Regions from separate parts of the Klebsiella sp. NPDC088457 genome, predicted to be linked through region 2. Evidence: predicted binding sites of a transcription regulator. Region 2 holds the regulator's gene; the other holds the start of a gene.
What was found. The regulator sigma-54, encoded in region 2, starts transcription at its own class of promoters, with help from an activator protein. The targets are predictions, from matches to a motif close to GTTGGCACANNTTTCGCTNT.

Region 1: a site for sigma-54 is predicted at 1,567-1,586, ahead of norV (anaerobic nitric oxide reductase flavorubredoxin). Genes of this name have one in related genera too.

What each region holds. Positions count from the first base shown of each region.
Region 1 is NZ_JBJDNH010000021.1:23,434-26,823, forward strand. It holds gene norW (NADH:flavorubredoxin reductase NorW) at 1-76, opposite strand, end outside; gene norV (anaerobic nitric oxide reductase flavorubredoxin) at 73-1,521, opposite strand; gene norR (nitric oxide reductase transcriptional regulator NorR) at 1,709-3,253, shown strand; gene gutQ (arabinose-5-phosphate isomerase GutQ) at 3,216-3,390, opposite strand, start outside.
Region 2 is NZ_JBJDNH010000028.1:15,849-19,238, forward strand. It holds gene lptA (lipopolysaccharide ABC transporter substrate-binding protein LptA) at 1-521, shown strand, start outside; gene lptC (LPS export ABC transporter periplasmic protein LptC) at 1-7, shown strand, start outside; gene lptB (LPS export ABC transporter ATP-binding protein) at 528-1,253, shown strand; gene rpoN (RNA polymerase factor sigma-54) at 1,301-2,734, shown strand; gene hpf (ribosome hibernation promoting factor) at 2,757-3,044, shown strand; gene ptsN (PTS IIA-like nitrogen regulatory protein PtsN) at 3,117-3,390, shown strand, end outside.

The DNA.
Region 1 (3,390 bases), on a different contig from region 2:
TATCCTGCTTGCGGATATTTTTCACCAGCTGGCGGGCCGCGAAGCCCGAGCCGATGATCACGATGCCATCACTCATTTTGCCTCCGTTGCCAGGACATCAAAGACCTCTTTGCCGAGAGAGCATTCCGGGCACAGGAAGCTATCCGGGACCTCGCTCCACGGCGTACCCGGCTGCACGTCCTGGTTCGGTTCGCCTGTCGCCGGATCGTAAATCCACTGGCAGACGCTGCACTGCATCGATGGGCCAAGGTCGGCCGCGGTGGCGGCTGCACTGGCGCAGGCTTCCTGCTGCGGCGCGGGAATGGTTTCAGCGACCGGCAGCGGGGAGAGGGCCCACTGGCGGGCGATTTCACGCCCGTGTTCGCGACACAGTTCCAGCGCGTTCATATCCGGGCGCCATTTCGCTTTCAGGCTGAGGGACATTTCAAAACCGGCATCCTGTAAACGGGTGGACAGGCGGTCTACCGCACCGCCGCTCCAGCCGTGGGAACCAAAGGCGCTGGCGCGTTTGTTGCGAAAACGCAGGCCGGTCATCTCTTCCACCAGGCCGGCGATTTTCGGCATCATCACGTTGTTCATGGTGGAGGTGCCCACCAGCACGCCTTTCGATCGGAATACGTTGGTCAGAATGTCGTTTTTATCGCTGCGGGCAACGTTAAAGATTTTCACCGCCACCCGTGGGTCAACGTCGGTAATCCCCTGGGCGATAGCGTCGGCCATCATGCGAGTGTTGTTCGACATGGTGTCGTAGAAAATGGTAATCCGGTCTTCCTGATAATCGGCGGCCCATTTCAGATACAGCTCAACGATCTGCGTCGGGTTGTCGCGCCACACCACGCCATGGGAGGTGGCAATCATATCCACCGGCAGATTGAAGCCGAGGATCTCGGTAATTTTTGGCGTCACCAGCCGGCTGAACGGCGTCAGGATATTGGCGTAGTAGCGCTGGCACTGTTCGAACAGCTCGCTCTGATCGACTTCGTCGTTAAACAGATGTTCGTCGCAGTAGTGCTGGCCGAAGGCGTCGTTGCTGAACAGCACCGCGTCGCCGGTCATGTAGGTCATCATGCTGTCCGGCCAGTGCAGCATCGGCGTTTCGACGAAGATCAGCTGTTTGCCATTACCGATGTCGAGGCTGTCGCCGGTTTTTACCACCTTGAAATTCCATTCCGGGTGATGGTGGTGGCCGGTAATGGAGTCGATGGCGTTCGCGGTGCAGTAAATCGGGGTGTCCGGGATGCTGTTCATCAGTTCGGTCAGCGCGCCGGCATGGTCCTCTTCCGCATGGTTAATGATGATGTAGTCGATATCGGCGAGATCGATTTCGCTACGCAGGTTCTGCACGAACTCGCGGCTGAATTTATGATCTACGGTATCGATCAGCACATTTTTTTCTTCACGGATGAGATAGCTGTTATAGCTGCTGCCGCGCAGCGTTTTATATTCCGTCCCGTGGAAATCACGCACTTCCCAGTCACGTTGGCCAACCCAATGAATGTTATTTTTAACCAGAATAGACATAGCAACCTCAATTAATTCAGCGTGTTCAAATAAGATGTCTTGCTTATATCAAGTTGCGTGCCAACTTTTTAATTTATTGATTGTTAATGTGTTTTGTGTTTCTGGTTAAAAAGGTTGCTGTCAAAATGACAATGATTAAAATAGTCGTTATGACAATGGTCACTGTCAAAAAGACAATGAGGCGACGATGAGCTTTTCCGTGGACGTGCTGGCGAAAATCGCCATTGATTTACAAAGCGATATTGGTCATGCCGACCGTTTTTCGCGACTGATCGCCACCCTGCGGCAGGCGCTGGGCTGCGATGCCTCGGCGCTGCTGCGCTATGACGCGCGTCAGTTCGTGCCGCTGGCCATCGACGGGCTGGCTCAGGATGTGCTGGGGCGGCGTTTTGCGCTGGAAGGGCATCCGCGGCTGGAGGCCATTGCCCGCGCCGGCGACGTGGTGCGTTTCCCGGCGGACAGCGATCTGCCCGATCCCTATGACGGGCTGATTCCAGGCCAGGAGAGCCTGAAAGTTCACGCCTGCGTGGGGCTGCCGCTGTTCGCCGGGCAAACGCTGATCGGCGCGCTGACCCTCGACGGGATGGATGCCGACCGTTTCGACAGCTTCAGTGATGAAGAGCTGCGCCTGATTGCGGCGCTGGTGGCGGGGGCGTTGAATAATGCGCTGCTTATCGCCCGCCTGGAGAATCAGAACGTGCTCCCGGAGGCGAACGTAAGCTATTCGCCTGCCGAACGTCAGGAGATTATCGGCCTGTCGGCGCCGATGCGGCAGCTGAAAAAAGAGATCGATATTGTCGCCGCGTCGGATTTGAACGTGCTGATTAGCGGCGAAACCGGCACCGGTAAAGAGCTGGTGGCGAAAGCGGTGCATCAGGGGTCGCCGCGCGCCGCCAATCCGCTGGTCTATCTCAACTGCGCGGCGCTGCCGGAGAGCGTGGCGGAGAGCGAGCTGTTCGGGCATGTGAAAGGGGCCTTTACCGGGGCGATCAGCAACCGCAGCGGCAAGTTTGAAATGGCCGATAACGGCACCTTATTCCTCGATGAGATCGGCGAACTGTCGCTGGCGCTGCAGGCCAAGCTGCTGCGCGTATTGCAGTATGGCGATATCCAACGCGTCGGCGACGATCGCAGCCTGCGGGTTGACGTGCGGGTGCTGGCGGCCACCAACCGCGATCTGCGCCAGGAGGTGGTTGCGGGGCGCTTTCGCGCCGATTTGTACCACCGCCTGAGCGTGTTTCCGCTGTCGGTTCCGGCGCTACGCGATCGGGAAGATGACGCGGTGCTGCTGGCGGGCTATTTCTGCGAACAGTGCCGTTCGCGGATGGGGCTGGCGCAGGTGCTGTTAAGCGACGCGACGCGGGCGAAGCTGCGCGAGTGGCCGTGGCCCGGCAACGTGCGCGAGCTGGAACATGCGATTCACCGTGCGGTGGTGCTGGCAAGGGCGACGCAGGCCGGCAATGACGTACGGCTGGAACCGGCGCATTTTCAGTTTGCCGGCGATGTGCCTGAGCGGCCTGCCGCAACGCCGGCCGCGCCGCTGCGGGCGTTCAATCTCCGTGCGGCGACCGAGGCATTCCAGCGTGAGGCGATTGCCAGGGCGCTGGCGGATAACCAGCGTAACTGGGCGGCGGCGGCCCGTGCCCTGGAACTGGACGTCGCCAACCTGCACCGGCTGGCGAAGCGTCTGGGGCTTAAAGAATCCCGGCCTGATAAAAGTTCTGCAGGTTAATCGCCCCCACCAGGTGACCGTTTTCATCGACCACCGGGGCGGCGCTGATTTTATGCTTCATCAGGCGCTCTTTGGCCTCCACCGCACGGCTCTGCGCCTGTAAGGTGACGCCGTTGCGGGTCATGGCCGCGTTGACG
Region 2 (3,390 bases):
GCCTTAAGATTGCGCTCGCCAGCGCTTTACTGGCCGCCAGCCTGCCGGCGCTGGCAAAAACCGGCGACACCGATCAGCCGATTCATATCGAATCCGATCAGCAGTCGCTGGATATGCAGGGTAATGTTGTCACCTTTACCGGTAATGTCGTCGTCACCCAGGGGACTATCAAAATCAACGCCGATAAGGTGGTGGTGACCCGTCCGGGCGGTGAAAGAGGCAAAGAAGTGATCGACGGTTACGGCAACCCGGCCACCTTCTACCAGATGCAGGACAACGGTAAACCGGTGAAAGGCCGGGCGTCAAAGATGCACTATGAATTGCAGAACGATTTTGTGGTGCTGACCGGCAACGCACACCTGGATCAGCTCGACAGCAATATCCAGGGCGACAAGATCACCTATCTGGTGAAAGAGCAGAAAATGCAGGCGTTCAGCAATAAAGGCGGACGCGTGACGACGGTTCTGGTTCCTTCGCAGCTGCAAGACAAAAGCACCAACCAGCAAAAGAAGGGTAACTAATTCGTTATGGCAACATTAACCGCAAAGAATCTCGCCAAAGCGTACAAAGGCCGCCGCGTGGTGGAAGATGTCAGTCTGACCGTGAATTCCGGCGAGATTGTCGGTCTGCTCGGCCCCAACGGCGCCGGTAAAACCACGACCTTCTACATGGTGGTCGGCATTGTGCCGCGCGACGCCGGCAATATTATCATCGACGATGAAGATATCAGCCTGCTGCCGCTGCACGCGCGCGCGCGCCGGGGCATCGGCTATCTGCCGCAGGAAGCCTCCATTTTCCGTCGTCTGAGCGTTTACGATAACCTGATGGCGGTGTTGCAGATTCGGGACGACCTCAGCAGCGAACAGCGTGAAGACCGCGCGAAAGAACTGATGGAAGAGTTTCACATTGAGCATCTGCGCGACAGCCTCGGTCAGGCGCTGTCCGGCGGTGAACGCCGCCGCGTCGAAATTGCCCGTGCGCTGGCCGCCAACCCGAAATTTATCCTGCTGGATGAACCCTTTGCCGGCGTTGACCCCATTTCCGTTATCGATATCAAACGCATCATCGAACACCTGCGCGACAGCGGTCTTGGGGTGCTGATCACCGACCATAACGTCAGGGAAACGCTGGCCGTCTGCGAACGCGCGTATATCGTCAGCCAGGGCCACCTGATCGCCCATGGCACGCCGCAGCAAATCCTTGAAGACGAGCAGGTTAAGCGCGTGTATCTTGGGGAAGACTTCAGACTCTGATAGGGTAGAGGTTACAGACGTTTTAGCCGGAGATATTAGCCCTGAATATGAAGCAAGGTTTGCAATTAAGGCTAAGCCAACAGCTTGCCATGACGCCACAACTGCAACAGGCCATACGTTTGTTGCAGCTGTCCACGTTAGAACTCCAGCAGGAACTCCAGCAGGCGCTGGAGAGTAATCCATTGCTTGAGCAAACCGATCTTCACGATGAGGTAGATACCAAAGAGGTCGAGGACCGCGAATCGCTGGATACCGTCGACGCTCTTGAACAAAAAGATATGCCGGAAGAGCTGCCGCTCGACGCTAGCTGGGATGAAATCTACACCGCCGGCACGCCGTCGGGAAACGGCGTCGATTATCAGGACGACGAGCTGCCTATCTATCAAGGCGAAACGACCCAAAGTCTGCAGGATTACCTGATGTGGCAGGTGGAGCTGACGCCGTTCACCGATACCGATCGCGCGATCGCCACCTCTATCGTCGATGCCGTCGATGACACCGGCTACCTCACAATTCGGGTGGAGGATATTGTCGAGAGCATCGACGATGACGAAATCGGTCTGGAAGAGGTGGAAGCGGTGCTGAAGCGCATCCAGCGTTTCGACCCCGTCGGCGTAGCGGCCAAAGATCTGCGCGACTGTCTGCTGGTACAACTTTCACAATACGCCAAAGAGACGCCGTGGCTGGAAGAAGCCCGGCTTATCATCAGCGAGCATCTCGATCTGCTCGCTAACCATGACTTCCGCTCCCTGATGCGCGTCACGCGACTCAAAGAAGAGGTGCTGAAAGAAGCGGTTAACCTGATCCAGTCTCTCGACCCGCGTCCCGGTCAGTCGATCCAGACCAGCGAGCCGGAATACGTCATTCCCGACGTTCTGGTGCGAAAGGTTAGCGATCGCTGGGTGGTCGAGCTTAATTCCGATAGCATCCCGCGCCTGAAAATCAACCAGCAGTACGCGGCGATGGGTAACAGCGCGCGCAACGACGCGGACAGCCAGTTTATCCGCAGCAACCTGCAGGAGGCCCGCTGGCTTATCAAGAGCCTGGAAAGCCGCAATGATACGCTGCTGCGCGTCAGCCGCTGCATCGTCGAGCAACAGCAGGCCTTCTTCGATCAGGGCGAAGAGTTTATGAAACCGATGGTTCTGGCGGATATCGCCCAGGCCGTCGAAATGCATGAATCCACGATTTCACGCGTGACCACCCAAAAATATCTACACAGTCCACGCGGTATTTTTGAGCTCAAGTATTTCTTCTCCAGCCATGTGAACACCGAAGGCGGCGGCGAGGCATCGTCGACGGCTATTCGTGCGCTGGTGAAGAAGTTAATCGCCGCGGAGAACCCCGCGAAGCCGTTGAGTGACAGTAAGCTCACCACCATCCTGTCCGAACAGGGTATCATGGTGGCACGCCGTACCGTCGCTAAGTACCGAGAGTCTTTATCCATTCCGCCGTCTAACCAGCGTAAACAACTGGTCTGACCCAACCGATAAGGAAGACACTATGCAGCTCAACATTACAGGACACAACGTCGAAATCACCCCCGCGCTGCGCGACTTCGTCACTGCGAAGTTCAGCAAACTGGAGCAGTTTTTCGACAGGATCAATCAGGTCTATATTGTGTTAAAAGTAGAGAAGGTGACGCAAATTGCGGATGCCAATCTGCATGTCAACGGTGGCGAAATCCATGCCAGTGCGGAAGGGCAGGATATGTATGCCGCTATCGATGGTCTTATCGATAAGCTGGCACGACAGTTAACAAAACATAAAGATAAACTAAAACAACACTAATTGTCCGGGCGTCGCCCTGGCCGGCTGCCAGCTCTCATCGGCGGCCGGCAAGGGGCGCGCTCAGGTGAAATTATGATGAACAACGATTCGGCTCTACAACTGAGCAATGTCCTGAACCAGGAATGTACCCGTAGCCAGGTTCACTGCCAGAGTAAAAAGCGCGCGCTGGAGATTATCAGTGAGCTGGCAGCTAAACAGTTAGGCCTGCCGCCGCAGCTGGTATTTGAAGCGATCCTCACCCGTGAGAAAATGGGCAGTACCGGGATTGGCAATGGCATTGCGATTCCCCACGGTAAGCTCGAAGAGGACACGCTGCGCGCCGTCGGCGTATTTGTCCAGCTGGAAA